DNA from 2 places in the Burkholderia sp. Bp9140 genome. Region 2 is predicted to be linked to the other one. Evidence: riboswitches for the same ligand, from Rfam matches in the RefSeq annotation. Region 2 holds a riboswitch; the other holds the start of a gene.
The links. A riboswitch is a leader RNA that binds a small molecule or an ion and turns the genes downstream of it on or off. The one in region 2 is predicted to bind thiamine pyrophosphate.
Positions count from the first base shown of each region.

Region 1: linked by a shared signal. The riboswitch ahead of DIE21_RS30490 (FAD-dependent oxidoreductase) and the one ahead of thiC (phosphomethylpyrimidine synthase ThiC) in region 2 are both predicted to bind thiamine pyrophosphate.

Region 1 is NZ_QTPQ01000045.1:28,463-38,854, reverse strand. It holds gene DIE21_RS30530 (phospholipid-binding protein MlaC) at 1-369, opposite strand, end outside; gene DIE21_RS30525 (VacJ family lipoprotein) at 480-1,445, opposite strand; gene mlaD (outer membrane lipid asymmetry maintenance protein MlaD) at 1,478-2,038, opposite strand; gene mlaE (lipid asymmetry maintenance ABC transporter permease subunit MlaE) at 2,063-2,830, opposite strand; gene DIE21_RS30510 (ABC transporter ATP-binding protein) at 2,827-3,648, opposite strand; gene thiE (thiamine phosphate synthase) at 3,733-4,857, opposite strand; gene DIE21_RS30500 (thiazole synthase) at 4,854-5,669, opposite strand; gene thiS (sulfur carrier protein ThiS) at 5,708-5,905, opposite strand; gene DIE21_RS30490 (FAD-dependent oxidoreductase) at 5,938-7,074, opposite strand; TPP riboswitch at 7,309-7,432, opposite strand; gene DIE21_RS30485 (ABC transporter ATP-binding protein/permease) at 7,702-9,471, shown strand; gene thpR (RNA 2',3'-cyclic phosphodiesterase) at 9,537-10,085, opposite strand; gene DIE21_RS30475 (sodium:alanine symporter family protein) at 10,082-10,392, opposite strand, start outside.
Region 2 is NZ_QTPQ01000025.1:38,206-48,597, forward strand. It holds gene DIE21_RS20990 (AAA family ATPase) at 1-2,158, shown strand, start outside; gene arfB (alternative ribosome rescue aminoacyl-tRNA hydrolase ArfB) at 2,155-2,559, shown strand; gene DIE21_RS21000 (EAL domain-containing protein) at 2,612-3,892, opposite strand; gene DIE21_RS21010 (DMT family transporter) at 4,364-5,290, opposite strand; gene DIE21_RS21015 (hypothetical protein) at 5,435-5,692, opposite strand; gene DIE21_RS21020 (glycine zipper 2TM domain-containing protein) at 5,920-6,135, opposite strand; gene thiC (phosphomethylpyrimidine synthase ThiC) at 6,381-8,312, opposite strand; TPP riboswitch at 8,437-8,553, opposite strand; gene DIE21_RS21030 (pentapeptide MXKDX repeat protein) at 8,822-9,100, shown strand; gene DIE21_RS21035 (cytochrome b/b6 domain-containing protein) at 9,205-9,837, shown strand; gene DIE21_RS21040 (molybdopterin-dependent oxidoreductase) at 9,867-10,392, shown strand, end outside.

The sequences.
Region 1 (10,392 bases), on a different contig from region 2:
CGGCGGGTACTGGATCTGCTGGTCCGGCTTCAGCTGCGCGAGCGCGCCCGAATACGTGCGGATCAGCAGCAGCTTGAACTGCTCCTGAACCTGCTGCTGCTGCTCGGCCGACGCCGCGCGCCAGTTGCGGCCCATCGCGAGCTGCGTCGTGCGGCGGAAATCGGTGTACGGCAGGATGTCCTTGTTGACGATCGTGATGATGCGGTTGGTGTCGCCCTGCTTGATCGTCTGCTGCTTGACCTCGTCGAGCACCTGCTGCGTCGCCGTCTTGATCAGCACCTGCGGGTTCGACTGGTCGACTTGCGCGTGAGCTGCGCTGCCGAACGAGAACAGCGCCGCGAAAACAGGGATCAGGAACAGTTTTTTCATCATGGAGACCTGCATGAAGAGTCGATGCGAAGGTTGGAGCCGGTAGCTTACGCGCAAGTTCGCGCGCGCTACCGACTGAATCGTTTCCGGCTGTAACGAATGTAAGCGGGTCAGTGCAGCTTGATGCTCGGGAAGCGGAACCCGCCCGGTGCGGGCGGCGTCATCTGCATGGCCGGCACGTTCGTTGCACTCGCCGGGTTCGGCGATTCGGCACTGCCCGACGCCGGTACGGCAACGGCCGCGCCCGATGCGCCGGCCGGTGCCGTCGCCCCGCCGACTGCCGCCGCGCCCGCCGTACCGGCCGCGCCGGCTGCCGCTGGTGCCGCGCCGTCGTCCGGCAGGTCGTACTTCGGCAGCGCATCGTTGCTCGACGTCGTCGAGGCCTCGCCGCGCGCGTTGTCGATCAGCATCTGGCGGCGCTGCAGGTACGCGTTGCGCACGAACGAATACTTGTCGAGCGCCGCGGCATCCAGCACGTCACCCGCGCCGAGCAGGTTCGCGCGCGTGTTGACGAGGTTCACGCCGAACAGGCCCCAGCTCAGGCCGTCCGGCTTCACGTAGGTGAGCGGGTTGCCGACGTAGTCGACGCCGAGGCCTGCCGTGTCGCGCAGCGTGCTCGGGCCGAGCAGCGGCAGCACGAGGTATGGGCCCGACGGCATGCCGTAGCGGCCCATCGTGATCCCGAAGTCGGCGGTATGCTTCGGCAGTTTCGCGATCGTCGCGACGTCGAACAGGCCGCCGACGCCGAACACCGTGTTGATCACGACGCGCATGATGTCGCCGACGCCGTCCGCGATCCGCAGCTGCACGATGTTGTTCGCCGCGATGTAAACGTCGCCGATGTTCGAGAAGAAGTTCGTCACGCTGTCGCGCACCGGCTGCGGCACCACGTACTGGTAGCCCTTCGCAACCGGCTTCAGCGCATACGTGTCGACCGTGTCGTTGAACTTGTACATCGACCGGTTGAAGCCTTCGAGCGGATCGCCCTTGGTCGGCGTCTGCACGGTCGCGCAACCGCTCAACGCGGCGACTGCTGCCACGGCGAGCGCGGCGTGCCTGATGCGGATCGTCTGCATGGTCATTACCCTCTTGTCTTGCTCTCGTGTGGTTATTGGGCGGGCGACGCGGACACCGCGGACGCCGGCACCGCGACCGGTGCGGGCGCGGCCGGCGCGGCCGATGCGCCGGCTGCCGGCTTCGCGCCGCCCGCGTCGGCCGCCTTGCTGTACAGGAACTGGCCGATCAGGTTCTCGAGCACGATTGCCGACTGCGTCATCGTGATCGTGTCGCCCGCCTTCAGCATTTCGGTGTCGCCGCCCGGATCGAGGCCGATGTACTGCTCGCCGAGCAGGCCGGACGTCAGGATCTTCGCCGAAGAATCCTTCGGGAACGGGTATTGGCCGTCGACGTCGATCGTCACGAGCGCCTGATACGTATTGGTGTCGAAGCCGATCGCCTTCACGCGGCCAACCACGACGCCCGCGCTCTTCACGGCCGCGCGCGGCTTCAGCCCGCCGATGTTGTCGAATTTCATCCTCACCGAGTAGGTCGGCTGAAACGACAGCGAGCTCATGTTGCCGACCTTGAGCGCCAGGAACAGCACCGCAAGGAAGCCCACCACCACGAACAGGCCGACCCAGAAGTCGAGAGCAGTCTTTTTCATCGTCATCCCAAAATTTGGCTTGGCTGAGGCTTAGCTGAACATCAGCGCGGTCAGCAGGAAATCGAGGCCGAGTACGGCGAGCGACGCGAATACGACCGTCTTGGTCGTCGCGCGCGACACGCCCTCGGGCGTGGGCTTCGCTTCATACCCTTGAAACAGCGCAATGAAGGTCACGGCGAACCCGAACACGATGCTCTTGATCACGCCGTTGCCGACGTCGGCCCACACCTGGACCCCGCCCTGCATCTGCGACCAGAACGCGCCCGGATCGACGCCGATCAGCACGACCCCGACGAAATAACCACCGAGCACGCCGACCGCGTTGAAGATCGCGGCGAGCAGCGGCATCGCGATGATGCCGGCCCACAGGCGCGGCGCGATCACCGTCTTGATCGGGTCGACGGCCATCATCTCGAGCGCGGTGAGCTGCTCGCCGGCCTTCATCAGGCCGATCTCGGCCGTGAGCGACGTGCCCGCGCGGCCCGCGAACAGCAGCGCGGTCACGACCGGGCCGAGCTCGCGCACGAGCGACAGCGCGACCAGCAGGCCGAGCGCCTGCTCGGACCCATAGCGGTTCAGCGTGTAGTAGCCCTGCAGGCCGAGCACGAAGCCGACGAACAGGCCCGACACGGCGATGATCACGAACGAATAGTTGCCGAGGAAGTGGATCTGCTTCGTGACCAGCCGCGGCCGGCGCAGCAGCGGGAAGAATTCCAGCACGAGGCGCACGAACAGCCGCGTGCCGTAGCCCGCGCGCACGAGGCCGCCCATGACGTAACGTCCGATCGCGCTGATCATGCGCGTCCTCCGCCGAGCCCGAAATCCGCTGCCAGCGGCGGGCTCGTGTAATGAAATTTGAACGGGCCGTCCGGCGCGCCGTCGATGAACTGCCGCACGCTCGGATCGGTCGACGCGCGCAGCTCGTCAGGCGTACCCTGCGCGAGCACGCCGCCGTTGGCCAGAAAATACACGTAGTCGGCGATCGCGAACGATTCCGGCACGTCGTGCGTGACGAGGATCGACGTGGCGCCGAGCGCCTGGTTCAGCGTGCGGATCAGGTTCGCGGTGATGCCGAGCGAGATCGGATCGAGGCCCGCGAACGGCTCGTCGTACATGATGAGTTGCGGATCGAGCGCGATCGCGCGCGCGAGCGCGATACGGCGCGCCATCCCGCCCGACACCTCGGACGGCATCAGGTCGCGCGCGCCCCGCAGCCCGACCGCGTTGAGCTTCATCAGCACGAGGTCGCGGATCAGCTCTTCGGGCAGGTCGGTGTGTTCGCGCAGCGCGAACGCGACGTTCTCGAACACCGACATGTCGGTGAACAGCGCGCCGAACTGGAACAGCATGCCCATCTTGCGGCGCAGCGCGTACAGGCCGTCGCGCGTCTGCGCGCCGACGTCGGCGCCGTCGAACAGCACCTGGCCGCGGCGTGCGCGCACGAGGCCGCCGATCAGGCGCAGCACGGTCGTCTTGCCGCAACCCGACCCGCCCATGACAGCGACGACCTGGCCGCGCCCGAAACGCAGGTTCAGGTTCGACAGGACGAGGCGGTCGCCGTAGCCAAAGTCGACGTCGCGAAGTTGCAGCAGTGTCTCGGTAGGAGTGGGGCTCACGGAGCTGACAGTCCTTTTACGCAGAACGCCGAATTATAGGGCCTGCATTGGAATGATGTCGTGACGCCGTTCCGGGCCCTGCGGTCAATGATTGTCAAATTGTCGGGCAAAACATTGCTGCGATGCAACAATTGCCGCCCGATAATCGCTGGCGCCCGTGACCGCACTGACGACCGCGACGCTGCCGACGCCCGTCGCCAGCACGTCCGGCAATGCGTCGAGCCCCACGCCGCCGATCGCGACGAGCGGCGCCCGCGCCCCGGCGAAGCGTGCATAGCGGGCGATCCGCGCGAGGCCCTGCGGCGGCGCCGCGACCGCCTTGGTCGCGGTCGCATACACGGGACCGAGCGCCAGGTAGCTCGGGCGCTCGTGCAAGGCGCGCAACATTTCGTAATAGCCGTGGCTCGACAGCCCGAGCCGCAGGCCGGCGCGCGCGATCGCGGCCAGATCGGCCGTCTCGAGGTCTTCCTGCCCCAGATGGACGCCGTACGCACCCTCTTCTACCGCGATCTGCCAGTGATCGTTGATGAACACACGCGCATCGGGATAGCGGCGCCCGGCCGCGACCGCACGCGCGACTTCGCGGCGCAACGCGTCGGGGTTCGTGCCTTTCACGCGCAGCTGCACGGTCCGCGCGCCGCAATCAAGCACCCGCTCGACCCATTCGGCATCCGGGACGACCGGATAGAGGCCGAGTTGCGCGGGGCACGGCGGAAATGCGGGCTCGGGCGCGGCGGCCAGATCGGCGACGCGCGGGAACCGCGCGGCGTCGACCGGCCACGCATCCGCGCCGCGCGTTTCGTCGCCGTCACGCCACGCCAGCGCGAGCACCAGCGCGTCGATCGGCGCGAAACCGCAATCGAGGAACGCGGCGAGCGCCGCGATCCAGTCGTCGGCGAGCGGATGCGCGGCTTCCAGCGCGTAGCGCACGCCCGCGGCATGCAGCGCCGCGCCGTGCTCGTCGAACTCGATCGCGACCGCGTCCGGCGACGCGGGGCGCGATGCGGCCGACGCGCGCGCCTGCGCGGCACGGTCGCCGGCCGACACGATCAGCACGTCGCCGCCGGCCGGCACGTCGGGCGCCGCGACGCACAGTCGCCACGGCGTCGTGCCGCTCGGCCAGTCGCCGAGGCGGGCACGAATCCGCTCGGCCGCTTCGGCCAGCTCGTCGGCCGGCGGCCAGAAGGCATCGGCGAAGCGCGCGCTCATGCACCGCCCCCGTCCTGGTGCCAGAACGGCATCCCGACCACCGGCGTGCTCGCGTGCGCGGTATCGCGCGCATCCATCGGCCCGGCGAGATAGGCCGCACGGCCGGCCTCGACGCCCTGCGCGAACGCGCGCGCCATGATCTCCGGGTGCGTGGCCTGCGACACGGCCGTGTTCAGCAGCACGCCGTCGAAGCCCCATTCCATGACCTGGCACGCATGCGACGGCACGCCGAGCCCGGCGTCGACGATCAGCGGCACGTCCGGCAGCCGCTCGCGCAGCACGCGCAGCCCGTACGGGTTCACGACGCCCTTGCCGGTGCCGATCGGCGCGCCCCACGGCATCAGCGCCTCGCAGCCGGCGTCGAGCAGGCGCCGGCCGATCACGAGATCCTCGGTGCAGTACGGCAGCACCTTGAAGCCGTCCTTGACCAGTTGCGCGGCCGCCTCGATCAGCCCGACCGGGTCGGGCTGCAGCGTGTAGTCGTCGCCGATCAGCTCGAGCTTGATCCAGTCGGTGTCGAAAACCTCGCGCGCCATGTGCGCGGTCGTCACCGCCTCGGCGACGGTCTGGCAGCCGGCCGTGTTCGGCAGCAGCGGCACCGCGTGGTGCTTGAGCAGGTCGAAGAAGCCGGCCTCGGCGGTGCCGCCGGTCATCTGGCGGCGCAGCGCGACCGTCACCATCCCGGGTCGCGACGCGGCGATCGAATCGGACAGCGACTGCAGCGACGGATAGCGCGACGTGCCGAGCAGCACGCGGCTTGCGAAGGTTTCGCCGTACAGCGTCAGCGCGTCGGCGGAAGTGAGGGACGTCATGTCGTTTTCCTGGAAGAGCGGGGGCGAACCGGCGGCGCTCAGCCGCCCGCGACGGGGTGCACCACGTCGAGCTTGTCGCCCGTCGCAAGCGCGCGCGCCGCATGCTGCGTGCGCGCGACGAAATTGCCGTTCAGCGCGACCGCGTATGGCGGACGCGCGCCGTATGCGGCCAGCGCGTCGGCCACCGTCGCGCCGTCGGGCAGCGTCAGGGTCAGTTGGTTGATCTGGATATCCATGAGGCTTGATCGAATTCGGTCGGCGGCGCGCGTCAGGCCGGCTGGCGCGCGTCGTCGCGGTGATGGAGGAGCGCCGGCCAGCGCGCGGCATCGCGCCACGCGGCGAATGCGTCGGCGTCACCGAACGCGCCGCCGAGCGCGGCTTCGGCAAACGCGACCGCCGCGTGCGCGACTTCCGGCGCGATCATGAAGCCGTGCCGGTACAGGCCGTTGACGGCGAGCGTCGTCGCACCGTCCCAGATCACTGCCGGGCGGTGGTCGGGCAGCGTCGGGCGGCACTGCGCATTGAGTTCGAGGATGCGTGCCTCGCCGAACGCCGGATGCACGGAGAACGCCGCGCTCAGCAGTTCGAGCGCGGAACGCACGCTGACGGGCGACATGTCCTCGCCCTCCACCTCGGTCGCGCCGATTACGTACAGGTCGTCCTGTTTCGGCGCGATGTACAGCGGATAGCGCGGATGCAGCAGCCGCACGGGCCGCGTGAGCCCGATGCCGGGCGCGCGCACGCGTGCGACTTCACCGCGGATCCCGCGCAGCGCGGGCAGCGCGGGTTTCGCGCCGAGCCCGCGGCAATCGATCGTGAAATGCGCGTCGGGCCGGTTCGCGTCGTCGATCGTCGCGTGCCAGTGCAATTCGACGCCGCGCTGCGCGAGGCCCGCCGCGAGCGCGCGCAGCGCCTGACGGTTGTCGAGCTGCCCTTCGCGCGGCAGCATCAGGCCGCGCGCGAAGCGCCCCGCGAGCGCGGGCTCGGCCGCGTCGACCTGCGCGCCGGCCAGCGCGACGAAGCCGCCGTCGAACAGCTCGGCCGGCGCGTTCGCGCGCACGCGCCGCTCGAACAGCGGCGCCTCCGCGCGATCCGCGTGATGCCAGACGACGAGCGTGCCGTGATGCTGGAAAAACACCGGTTCGGGCAGTTCCGCGAGCCATTGCGGCCAGCGCGCGAGCGATGCGACGCCGAGCTCGGTGATCAGCAACTCGGCGCTCGCCGCCTCGGCGAGCGGCGCGAGCATCGCCGCAGCGATCCACGCGGCCGACTGCTCGCCGTCGGGGCCGCCGCGCTCGTACAGCGCGACGCGATGCCCGTCGCCCGCGAGCCGCCACGCGATCAGGCGGCCGACGAGGCCGCCGCCGAGTACCGCGAAATCCGGCCGGGAAACGTGGACGTTCATCGCGTGCCCTCCCCGCGAACCGCGCGGGCCCGTGCGACAGACATCGACGCGCACGCGCCGTCCCGTGCCAACGCACGCGACAGCGGTTCGGGAACAGCGCAAAAGACTGAAGATTGAGCGGTCATCATTCCTTCCGTAACGCGCAATGCGCGTACCCAAAAGGACGAAACCGGCAGCAAAGGCCGGCCGGGCGGGACTCGGGCGCTGACCATGTGGGATGGCAGCCAGCGCGGCCCGGCGGGATCAGAAACTTCCCTCGCCGGTATTACCCGGATCGGGTGCGAAGGGTCTTTCTCAGCCTCGCCGCGTCGCCCGGAATGACCCGTCGGCCACGCTCGAAGCACCCCTGTTTCGTCGTCGGCCATTAGACCATAAAAGCGGAAAGCGCCGCAAACTGTCCCCCATGCGGCAAATTCGCCGTCGCGTCGCGCCGCTCTGGCACAATGCCCGCAGGCCGGCCGCGCGAGCGGCCGGTTGCCGCGTCACCGCCGGCCTTAAGTGCCGTTTAAGACGCGCGGGCCACCATCCGTGCGCCCGCCGTCAGTCGGCACCTCGTCCCGGCATGCCGTATCGCGGCGCGCGCCCGGCTTCGCCCGGCCCGCGCGCCGGCTACTCATCAGGAAGCACATGACCCAATCGATCGATCCCGTCCGCTCCGTCTCCGACGCGCCGCAGGACGAGCGCCCGGTATCCGCATGGAGCCTCATCAAGCCCTACTGGGTGTCGTCCGAATGGAAAACCGCATGGGGGCTGTTGCTCACGATCATCGTGATCAACCTCTGTGTGGTCTGGATCAACGTCAAGCTCAACAAGTGGAACGCGCAGTTCTACAACGCGCTGCAGTCGAAGGACGTCCACGACTTCCCGAACCTGCTGATGCAGTTCTCCGCGCTCGCGTTCGGCTTCATCATCCTCGCGGTGTACGGCCGCTACCTGCGGCAGATGCTCGGGTTCCGCTGGCGCCAGTGGCTCACCGACCGCTTTCTCGCCCAGTGGCTCGGCGATCGCGCGTTCTACCGGATCGAACGCGACCGCCTCGCCGACAACCCCGACCAGCGGATCACCGACGACCTCCAGTCGTTCGCGACGACGACGCTCGCGCTGTCGCTCGACCTGCTGTCGACGGTCGTCACGCTCGTGTCGTTCATCACGATCCTGTGGTCGCTCGCCGGCGCGCTGACGTTCTCGCTCGGCGCGACGCCGATCACGATTCCCGGCTACATGGTGTGGGCCGCCGCGCTGTACGCGGTGGTCGGCTCGCTGATCATCCAGAAGGTCGGGCACCCGCTCGTGTCGATCAACTACCAGCAGCAGCGCGTCGAGGCCGATTTCCGCTTCGGGCTGATTCGCGTGCGGGAGAACGCCGAGCAGATCGCGTTCTACGACGGCGAGCAAACCGAGACCGGCAACGCGCAGAGCCTGTTCATGCGCATTCGCGACAACTGGTGGCGCGTGATGAAGTACACGAAGCGCCTCACGTTCGTGCTGAGCTTCTACGGCCAGATCGCGATCATCTTCCCGCTCGTCGTCGCGGCGCCGCGCTATTTCGCGGGCGCGTTCTCGTTCGGCGTGCTGATGCAGATCTCGTCCGCGTTCGGCACCGTCAGCGATTCGTTCTCGTGGTTCATCAACAGTTACTCGACCCTCGTCGAATGGCGCGCCACCGTCAACCGTCTGCGCGAATTCAAGCGCGTGATGGGTACGTCGCACCTGAAGGAAAGCCTGTCTCCCGCGACCGAGCACGGCGGCATCAACCTGCACTACGTCGATGCCGCGAAGCTGTCGACGTCGTCGCTGAAGCTCGCGCTGCCGAACGGCAATGCACTCGCCAACATCGGCAACGTGACGATCGAACCCGGCTCGCGCTGGCTCGTGATCGGCAAGTCGGGCTCCGGCAAGAGCACGTTCATGCGCGCGCTCGCGGGCCTGTGGCCGTTCGGCGACGGCGCGATCGACGCGCCGGTCGGCGCGCGGATGATGTTCGTGCCGCAGACGAGCTACTTGCCGATCGGCACGCTGAAGGCCGCGCTCACCTACCCGGCCACGCCCGACGCGTTCACCGACGATGCCTGCCGCGACGCGCTGCGCGCGTGCCGCCTCGAAGACTACGTCGGGCGCCTCGACGAGACCGCGCACTGGACGCGCGTGCTGTCGCCGGGCGAACAGCAGCGCCTCGCCGGCGCGCGCGTGCTGCTGCACAAGCCGGACTTCCTGTTCCTCGACGAAGCGACGAGCGCGCTCGACGCCGACAACGAAGCGCGGCTCTATCACCTGTTCGCCGAACGGCTGCCGAAGGCCGCGATCGTCAGCATTGCGCATCGCGAGTCGCTGGCCGCGTTCCACGTCGGCACGATCAACGTCGAGCGCGTGCACGACAGCGACAAGGTCGCCGCGTAACCGCAAAACAAAATGCCGGCGCATGCGGCGCCGGCCTTCTCGTCCTCGTCCTGCCCGCCGTCCTGCTACGCCGGCGCGACCGGCACCGACACGATCGGCACATGCGACACGCCGTCGTGCGACAGCCGGCTTTCAAATAGCGTCAGCGCGCCGAAACGCACCGCGACCGGCCGCCCGGTCGCGCCGCCGTGTGCGGGCTGCCCATCCGCATTGCGCGGCAGCCGCGCGAGCGTGACGTGCGGCCGGAACGGCCGGCGGTCGGCCGGCACGCCCAGTTCGCGCAGCAGCGCGGACAAGTCGGCATTCAGCGCCGCACACGCGGGCTCGACCGCGAGTTCCGCGACGATCAGCCGCGCACGCGGCAGGCTCGGCCACCACGCAATCCGCTCGACCGGCTGCAACGGCAGCGCATGCGCGGCCGCGAGCGCCGGCAGGCGCGCGGCCAGCGCGTCGCAACGCGCACGTTCGATCGCGCCGATGAACGCGAGCGTCACGTGCAGTTGCGCAGGCGATGTGCGGCGCGCGCCACGCGTGACCGGCAACGCGTGCAGCGCGTCGCGCGATGCCGTGTCAGGCATCAGCGCGACGAACGCACGGAGCCGGTCGCCGTTCATGACTCGCGCACCGCCACGCGCACTTCGGCGGTCGCCTCGGCCGAAGCCGGACGCTGCGGCAGCGGGCCGTGCTCGCCCCACACGTCGGCCGGCAGCACGCGGGCGAGCTCGGGAATCGTGTTGCGGGTGAACACCGGTTCGGCGATACCCTGCGCGCGCTGCTGGCGATAGTCGCGCCACGCGGCGTGCGCATACTTGCCGAGCGCGAGGATCGCGACCAGGTTGATGATCGCCATCAGCCCCATGCTCGTATCGGCCATCGCCCACACGAGCGGCAGTTGCCCGACGCTGCCGAACATCACCATGC
Region 2 (10,392 bases):
GGGTGCGCCAGCCGCGGCCGCGCGCTGGGCGGCGCGTGCCGCGTTCGCGACGAGCCGGGCGACCGCGGGCGGTCACGTGTGCGTGTCGCTCGGCGCGCTCGCGCAGCGCTACGAGGAGCCGGTCGACGACGTGCGCGCGGCGCTCGCCGCCAGCGGCGTGGTGGCGTTCGGCACGCTCGCGCGCGGCGACGAGCGGCCGCTGATCGTCGACCGGCACGACCATCTGTATCTGTCACGCTATTTCGACTACGAACGGCGGCTCGCCGATGCGCTCGTCGCGCAGGCCGGCGTCGCCGCACCGGGCGACGCGCTGTCGCCCGACCGGTTGCGCGACAGTCTCGCGCGTTACTTCGGGCCCGCGACGGGCGAAGTGGACTGGCAGCGCGTCGCGGCGATCGTTGCGCTGACAGGGCGCGTGACGATCGTCAGCGGCGGCCCCGGCACCGGCAAGACGACCACGGTCGTCGGTGTCCTGGCGTGTCTGCTCGACGCGCATCCGGGGCTGCGCATCGCGCTGGCGGCACCGACCGGCAAGGCCGCGCAGCGGATGCAGGAAGCGCTGCACGCGCGGGCGGGCGACCTGCCGCCGGAACTGGCCGCGCGCCTGCCCGACACGTCGTACACGCTGCATCGCCTGCTGGGCGGCGGCGGAGCGGCGGGCTTCCGCCATCATCGCGACAATCCGCTGCCGTACGACCTGATCGTCGTCGACGAGGCGTCGATGATCGACGTCGCGCTCGCCGCCCATCTGCTCGATGCGCTTGCGCCCGGCGCACGGCTCGTGCTGCTCGGCGACAAGGATCAGCTGGCCGCGGTCGAGGCCGGCGCGGTGTTCGCCGAACTCAGCGCACGGCCGACGTTTACCGCCGCCGCACGCATACGCATCGCGGATGCGCTCGGGATCGACGAAGCGGCCTTCGTCGCGGCGTTGCCGGTGCTGGACGGCGAGGCGCCGGCGGCCGTTGCCGCTCCGGCTCCGGCTCCGGCATCCGCGCCGTTGTCGGCGACCGCGATGCGCAAGCAGCCGGCGCGGCGGAACGTGGATACGCGCCAGGCGTCGCTGTTCGATGACGACCTGCAGGACGAAGCGTTGTCCGCTGCCGATATCGCGCCGCCGGCCGCTTCGTTGCCGACTGCGGCGCCTGCACCGACCGCTACCGACAGCGTCTCGGCGGCCGCCGATCCTGCGTGGATCGAGGTCGACGAACTCGCGTGGCTCGACGCGGTCGAGCTCGCGCCATTCGAACCGGCCGATGCGGCGCTTGCGTCGACCGTCGCAACGCGAGCCGACGATATCGCCGCCGCGTCTCCCGCGCCCGCACCGCTTGCAGACTGCGTCGTCTGGCTCGAACGCAATTACCGTTTCGGTCTCGATTCGCCGATCGGCCGCCTGTCGCTCGCGATCCGCCGCGGCGACGTGCAGGCCGCGCTCGATGCGTTGCCGATGGACGATACCGCTGCCGCGTCGTTTCATGACGACGCGGGTGATGCGCTCGCGGCATCGACGGTCGAGCGGCTTGCGCGCCGGTTCGGCGCATACCTCGACGCATTGCGTACCGCGTTGTCCGAGCCGGTGCCCGATCCGTTGCCCTTGTTCGACGCGCTCAACCGCTTCCGGATCCTGTGCGCGACACGCACCGGCTCGCGCGGCGCCGAGCACGTCAATGCGCTGGTGGCCACGCACGTGAGACATGCCGCACGCGTGCCGCTCGCGGTCGGCGCACACTGGTTCACCGGGCGGCCGATCATGGTGACGCGCAACGACTATGCGCTCGGGCTGTTCAACGGCGACATCGGCATCGCATTGCCGGACGCGCACGGCGTGCTGCGCGCGTGGTTCCGCCGCGCGGACGGCACCGCGCGCGCCGTGTCGCCCGCCGCGCTACCGCCGCACGAAACGGCGTTCGCGCTGACCGTCCACAAGTCGCAGGGCTCCGAATTCGACGAGGCCGCGCTCGTGCTGCCGGCGTCGTTCGGGCGGGTGCTCACGCGCGAGCTCGTCTATACGGCCGTCACGCGCGCACGCACGCGCGTGCAGGTGATCGGTCCGCGGCGCGTGCTCGCGCAGGCGGTCGCGACGCGCACGCAACGCGATTCGGGCCTGGCGGCCCGTGTCGACGAGGCGCTCGCGCGGCGCCGCAAGGAGACGTCGCGATGATGATCCGCTACACGCTCGATCCGGCCGAAGTCGAATGGACCGCCGTGCGCGCGCAGGGCGCCGGCGGACAGAACGTCAACAAGGTGTCGAGCGCGATTCACCTGCGTTTCGACATCCGCGCGTCGTCGCTGCCGCCCGTCATCAAGGAACGGCTCCTCGCGCTGTCCGACCAGCGCATCACGCGCGACGGCATCGTCGTGATCAAGTCGCAGGAATACCGCACCCAGGAGAAGAACCGCGAGGCAGCGCTCGCGCGGCTCGATGCGTTGATCGGCAGCGTCGCGTTCACGCCGCGTGCGCGCGTCGCGACGCGGCCGACGCGCGCATCGAAGGAGCGGCGGCTCGAACACAAGTCGCGGCGCGGCATGGTGAAGTCGGGAAGAGGGAAGGTGATTGACTGACGAAACGCCGAACCGGGCGGCGCGGCGGGCGGATCCATACCGCCCGCGCCTGCTACCGCATCACGGTGCCCGCGCTGTCTAGCACGAAGTCGACGCAGAACACGACGAGGCGGCTTTGCGCGCGAATCGCGACGGCCGCGGTATAGCAGTCGCGGCCTTCGGTCAGCGAGAAGTGCGGGCCCATCAGCGCGACACGCCCCGGCGCCGCGATCGCGCGCTGGAAGTACGGGCGGCGCGACCAGTTGCTGTGCGTCTCCGGGAACAGCGGCGCGAGCCGCGTGCCGCTCGCCTGGCCGCCCTCCGGGGGCGCGCCGATCGACGGCAGGAACTGTTCGCCGATCTCGTCCGTGACGAACACGCGGCGCGCGGCCGGCACCGTGAATACGCGCTGCGCGGCATCGTTCAGGTTCCCGCTCGCGGAAAACGCGGCCGCGCCGGCGAGCACGAGCCGCTCGATCGCGTCGAAGCCCGGCTGCTCGGCGATCGCCGGCACATGCCGATGCGCGATGAAGCGTTGCCACGCGGCATCGAGCATCGCGGGCGCCGCAGCGCTCGCATGTGCGATCGATGCATCGGGCTGGCCGAACTGGAAGCCCTGGACGAAGTCGATATCGGCCTCCATCAGCGCCTGCAGCGCGTCGTCGCTTTCGACGCCCTCGGCGAGCACCATCGCGCCGGCCTGGTGGAGCATCGATACCAGGTGATGCATGATGCGGCGATCCTCGGCGGACCAGGTCGCGCGCTCGACGAGCGAGCGGTCGAGCTTGACGATATCGGGCCGTGCGCGCCATACGCGGTCGAAATTCGAGAATCCGGTGCCGAAATCGTCGATCGCGATGAGGAAGTCGCGATGCTGGATCATGTCGATCGTGCGGGCGAGCGCGGCTTCGTCGCGCGCCGGCTGCTCGATGACTTCCAGCACGATGCGGTTCGGCGGCAGTGCGAAATGCCGGCACAGTGCCTCGACGAATTCGCGCTGCACGAGGCCCGAATCGAGCACGCGCGGCGTCACGTTCAGGAACAGCCAGCCGTCGCCGATACCTTGCGCGACGAAGTTGGCCGTGTGCAGGCAGCGGGCGAGCCGGTCGAGCAGCAGTGCATCGGCAGCCGCGCGCGTCCTGTCGAACAGCGCGACCGGCGAAACCAGCGTGCCGTTCTCGTCCACGACGCGCAGCAGCGCTTCATAGCCGACCACGCGCTTGTGCGTGATCGACAGCACGGGCTGAAACACGCTGCGCAGCGTCGTGTCGCGAAACGTGGCGATCCAGCCGCTGGGCGTCGGCGTGAGGCGTTCGAGCAGGGAGTCGAGCGAGAGGTCGCGGGAGGGCTTCATGTCAACGATGCCCTGGGGCGATCGGGGGAGCGGTGTCGTGACGCCACGCCGAAGCCGTCGCACGCGCAGGTGGACGTGAAAGAACGTGGAGCATCGTAACCGCCTTCTGCGGATGAGTGTTCCGAGTGTAACGGGAATGGCGCGGCGCGCGTATCAGGGAAACTCCAGACGCAAACGCTACACCGACGCTTGGACGGGGCTGTCCGCCCGGTTCAACGCGCAACGGCCGCCAATCGTGCACGCAGCGACGGCGCCACGTGTGCCGCGTGCATTGCGTGCGAAGAATGCGGGGATTCGGAGAACCGGGGAAGCCGGCCGGCTGCGCAACCGTGCGCGGTCATCTGCATCGGGTGATAAACGAGATGCTCCGGCGCGCACCGGTCGGCGGTCGGCGCTTGAGGACCGGTAGCCGGCGCGTCGCGGAAAACCGGGCAACCGGGCAACCGGCGGGGCGCCGGCCCCGCATGCCGCTCAGGTTGCTTCGCCGCCGCGCGGGCGGAGCCCGGGAATCCGCTTGATCACGCCGGTCGCAAGCGCGGTGCCGACGAGCACGATCGCGCAGCCTTCGATCATCACGACCGATACGTGTTCGCCGAGGAACAGCGCGCCCCACAGCAGGCCGAACACCGGTATCACGAACGTCACGGTAATCGCGCGGGCCGGGCCGACATGCGCGATCAGGTAAAAGAAGATGAAATACGCGATGCCCGTACAGGCGATGCCGAGCGCGAGCACGGCACCCCACGCATGCGTGCTGACGGCTGCTGCGGGCCACGTCGCGATCGCGAACGGCAGCAGCAGCACGGTCGAGCCGATCATGCTGCCGGTCGCGTTGACGAGCGGATCGACGCCGCTGAGCTTGCGCTTCGTATAGTTGGCCGCGATGCCGTACAGCAGCGTCGCGCCGAGCGCGGCGGCGGCGGCCAGCGCGGTCGCGCCGGCGCCGGTGCTGCCGTGCGCGTTCGCGATCTGATCCCAGACGAGCGTGAGCACGCCGGCAAAGCCGATCACGAGGCCGATCGCGCGCGGCAGCGACAGCTTGTCCTTCAGCCACAGGTAGGCGACGAGCGCGCCCCACAGCGGTGTCGTCGCGTTGATCACCGAGGTCACGCCGGCCGATAGCGTCAGTTCGGCATAGGCGAACAGGCAGAACGGCGCGCCCGAGTTCAGTACGCCGACGACGAACAATGGCCACGCGTGCCGGCGCAGCCGCGCGCCGAGGTCGGCGGGCTTGAAACGCGTCAGCGCGAGGCCCGTCAGGAACAGCGCGCCGATGCCCACCCGCAGCGCCATCAGCGGCGCGACGCCGAATTCGGCGACGCCGATCCGGATGAACAGGAACGACGCACCCCACAGGGCGGCGAGGACGGTCAGCAGAAAGGCGTTCTTGGGCGACATCGGGCGTGGCAGGCGAGGGGGACGGGACGCGGTGAATCTTACACCGCGTTACCGCGCCTTCGTTTCATGATCGGATGAAACGACAAGAAACGGGAAATCCGTTTTTCCGCCGACGCGAACCGCCCGGGCGGCCGGCGCGGCCGCTCAATGATGGCGCCAGCCGCCGTGCCCGCCGCGTCCGCCGAAACCGAAGTTCAGCGACAGCGCGGGGCCCCAGTAGCCGCCCCATGCAGGGGCATAGGCAGGGGCCGGATAGTAGTACACGGGGCCGGGGTCGACATACACGGGCGCGGGCTGTACCGGCGCCGCCGTGTAATAGCCGGACGGATAGTAGCCGTAAGGGTAATAACAGCCGGCGAGTGTCGCACACGCGAGCACCGCGGCGACGAGGGTCCTGTTCATGATGTTTCTCCGGCGGCGCCGGCAATCGGCAGATGCTTAAGCTTAGGACGCACGGCGATGACACGGTGTGCAAAACGGTAACGGATCATTTCCGTGCATCGCCCTGCGCGCCCGGACGACTGCTGCCGCCAGACGCGAAAAGACGCGAAAACGGCGCTTCCGCACCGCGGAAACGCCGTCAGGCCGAAACTGAAGCGTGCCGCCCGTCGCGCGGGCGCCCGGCCGGCTTACTTGCCGATCTGGTTGCCGATGATGCCGCCGGCTGCCGCGCCACCCAGCGTCGACAGCGCGTTGCCGCCGATCGCCGCGCCGGCTACGCCGCCGACACCCGCACCGATTGCCGTGTCGCGCTGGCGCCGTGTCATCGAATCGCAGGCCGACAGGCTGGCCACCGTCGCGACGAGCAGAGCGCATACCCCAAAACGCCGAATCGAGTAACTCATGATCGTTGTCCTTGTGGTGGTGAACGGGAGGGCGCACGACCGGCTGACGGCCGCGCATGACCCCAATCTACCCGCCGTCCCGACGCGCTGCTGTAAGGACTTGTTAAGGCTCGGACGGTTTCGTAATCAATTGTTTCCCTTGCGCCGGCGGGCACGCGGCATGCACGCGGATGCAAAAAAGCCCGCTCGAAAGCGGGCTTCGTGCAGTGCGTCACGAGGCGGTCCGTGCAGACCGCCGCGTTCGCTTACTGACGGTGATAGATTTCGGCGCCGGTCTTCACGAACTCGACCGCCTTGACTTCCATCCCCTTCTTCAGCGCCTCGCTTTCCGATACGCCCTGCTGCGCCGCGAACTCGCGGACGTCCTGCGTGATCTTCATCGAGCAGAAGTGCGGGCCGCACATCGAGCAGAAGTGCGCGACCTTCGCCGAATCCTTCGGCAGCGTCTCGTCGTGGAATTCGCGCGCCTTGTCCGGATCGAGGCCGATGTTGAACTGGTCTTCCCAGCGGAACTCGAAACGCGCCTTCGACAGCGCGTTGTCGCGCACCTGCGCGCCGGGGTGACCCTTGGCGAGGTCGGCCGCGTGCGCGGCGAGCTTGTACGTGATGATCCCTTCCTTCACGTCGTCCTTGTTCGGCAGCCCGAGGTGTTCCTTCGGCGTCACGTAGCACAGCATCGCGGTGCCGAACCAGCCGATCATCGCGGCGCCGATGCCCGACGTGATGTGGTCGTAGCCCGGTGCGATGTCGGTGGTCAGCGGCCCGAGCGTGTAGAACGGCGCTTCCTTGCACCAGTCGAGCTGGAGATCCATGTTCTCCTTGATCAGCTGCATCGGCACGTGGCCGGGGCCTTCGATCATCACCTGCACGTCGTGCTTCCACGCGATCTGCGTGAGCTCGCCGAGCGTCTTCAGTTCGCCGAGCTGCGCTTCGTCGTTCGCGTCGTAGATCGAGCCGGGGCGCAGGCCGTCGCCGAGCGAGAAGCTCACGTCGTACGCCTTCATGATCTCGCAGATCTCTTCGAAGTGTTCGTACAGGAAGCTTTCCTTGTGATGCGCGAGGCACCACTTCGCCATGATCGAGCCGCCGCGCGACACGATGCCCGTCATCCGGTTCGCGGTGAGCGGCACGTACTGCAGGCGCACGCCCGCGTGGATCGTGAAATAGTCGACGCCTTGCTCGGCCTGTTCGATCAGCGTGTCGCGGAAGATTTCCCAGGTGAGATCCTCGGCCTTGCCGTTGACCTTTTCGAGCGCCTGGTAGATCGGCACCGTGCCGATCGGCACCGGGCTGTTGCGGATGATCCACTCGCGCGTTTCGTGGATGTGCTTGCCGGTCGACAGGTCCATCACCGTGTCGCCGCCCCAGCGGATCGCCCACGTCATCTTGTCGACTTCCTCGCCGATCGACGACGTGACGGCCGAGTTGCCGATGTTCGCGTTGATCTTCACGAGGAAGTTGCGGCCGATGATCATCGGCTCGGATTCCGGGTGGTTGATGTTCGCGGGGATGATCGCGCGGCCGCGCGCGATCTCGTCGCGCACGAATTCCGGCGTGATCTCGGCGAGCGCGTTCGCGCCGAAGGCCGCGGCGCCGAACGCCTGGCCCGGATGCTGGCGGCCCATCATCGCGGCGAGCTTCGCGCCGTTCGGGCCGCTCGACTTCAGGCTCTCGATGTACTCGGCGCGGCGCTGGTTCTCGCGGATCGCGATGTATTCCATTTCCGGCGTGATGATGCCCCGACGCGCATAGTGCATCTGCGTGACGTTCTTGCCGGCCTGTGCGCGGCGCGGGTTGCGGTGCAGGCCCGGGAAGCGCAGGTCGGCGGTGGCCGGGTCGGCCGCGCGCTCGAGGCCGTACTGGCTCGACAGGCCGTCGAGCACTTCGGTGTCGCCGCGCGCTTCGATCCAGCGCTGGCGCAGCGCGGGCAGGCCCGCGCGGATGTCGATCTTCGCGTCCGGATCGGTGTAGGGGCCCGACGTGTCGTACACGTAGATCGGCGGATTCTTTTCGCCGCCGAAGCCGGTCGGCGTGTCGGCCTGCGTGATTTCGCGCATGGGCACGCGGATGTCGAGCTGCGAGCCGGTTACATAAACCTTTCGCGAATTGGGCAGCGGCGCGACGGCAGCGGCGTCGACATGGGCGTCGGCGGACAGAAACTTCGGATTGGCGTTCATGCAATCTCCTGTATGAGCGCCGGACAGGCGCGTCGGCGCTTGCCCGGAGCCCTTGACGAATGTGGGGCTCGAGCTAAGCAGGAGACGAGGCTTGGTGAGGCGGCGGATTTCGTCAGAGGGATGGCGGCGAAATCCGTACGCTTCCCTGCGCTGGCATTATCCAGATCAGGTTCAAAGGGTATTTCTCACCCGCAATGCCGGTTGTTTGACCGAACGCATTGCAGGACCCCCGCGTTAGCAGCGCACACGATACACTGGCTTGGCGGCGGTTTCAACCGGGAGAGGATCGGCTGTCCCGGTGCGGCCGCAGCATGGCGGGCGGCGCGATGGCCCGTCGAAATGGCAGTGTGCGTTGCCGCGGCATGGTCCGAAGGATCGACCGGCAGCGGCGAAGCGGTGCAACATGGCGCGCTTTCACGCGACCTAAAAAAAATTTCCGCAGCGGCTGTCATTTCCCGCGACGTCGTCCGTCTATTCGGCTCCTTGAACCCATGTTTTGGAGAGATGTCATGAAAAAAATTCTGATCGCCGCCTGCGTTGCCGCTTGCGCCACGGTCGCCTCGGGCGCGTATGCGCAGAACGATGCGATGTCGAAGGACAGCTCGTCGATGTCGAAGGACGCGATGGGTCACGACGCGATGGCGAAGGATGCGATGGGCCATGACGCGATGGCGAAGGATGGCGCGATGAAGAAGGGCGCCATGAAGAAACATGCGATGAAGAAGGACGCGATGGGCCACGACGCGATGGGCAAGTCGTCGGGCGACAAGATGGCGCCGTCGAACTGACGGAGGCCGGGCAGCGCGCGCGGCCGGCGCGTGTGCTGCACGACGGCCGCCCGCCCGCGTCTCGTTCTGTCTCGTCTCGCCGACTCGTTCCGGGAGTCTTCATCATGCAAACCGTTCCCGCCACCGGCCGTGCGGCCGCCACGCCGCCCGCACGCCCGATCCATCCGCTGTGGGTACGCGTGAGCCACTGGCTCAACGCGCTCGCGGCGATCCTGATGGTGTTGTCCGGCTGGCGCATCTACGACGCGTCGCCGATCTATCCGCCATTCGTGTTTCCGCACGGCATCACGCTCGGCGGCTGGCTCGGCGGCGCGCTGCAATGGCATTTCGCGGCGATGTGGCTGCTCGTCGGCAACGGGCTGTTCTACCTGACGATGTCGATCGCGACCGGACGCCTCGCGCGCAAGATGCTGCCCGTCACGCCGGCGTCCGTGTGGCGCGACGTGCGCGCCGCGTTGCGCGGCCGGCTCGCGCACGACGATTTGAGCGTCTACAACGCGGTGCAGCGTGCCGCGTACCTGGTCGCGATCGTCGATCTGATCGTGCTGGTGCTGTCCGGGCTGACGATCTGGAAGTCGGTGCAGTTTCCGCTGCTGCGCGAACTGTTCGGCGGTTACGACAACGCGCGCGTCGTGCATTTCTGGGCGATGTCGCTGCTCGTCGCGTTCTTCGTCGTGCACGTCGCGATGGCGCTGCTGGTGCCGCGCTCGCTGCTCGCGATGCTGCGCGGGCGCTGACCGGTCAACTCCGGGTGAAGGAAATCATCATGTCGGAATCCGAATACAAGCGCGACGGTTCGCGCTGGACGCTCGACCGCAAGTCGCTCGAGCTCGACGTGCGCCGCGAGCTGGAGATGCCGTCGCGGCGGCTGTTCAACCGGCGCATCCTGACGCTCGGCGGGCTGACGATGCTGACCGGCTGCACGCTGCACGACGATGCGTCGGTCAATACGTTCCTCGAGAAGGTGTCGCGCATGAACGATCGCGTGCAGGCCTGGCTGTTCAGCGGCGAGCGGCTCGCGCCGACCTATACCGAAGCCGACATCACGCGGCCGTTCCCGTTCAATGCGTATTACGGCATCGACGATGTGCCGCACGTCGATGCGGCGACTTACCGTCTCGTGCTGTCGGGCCGCGTGACGGGCAAGCGCGTGTGGACGCTCGACGAGCTGTATGCGCTGCCGCACGCGGAGCAGATCACGCGGCACATCTGCGTGGAAGGGTGGAGCGCGATCGGCCGCTGGGGCGGCACGCCGTTCGGCGCGTTTCTGGCGCGCACCGGCGCCGATACGC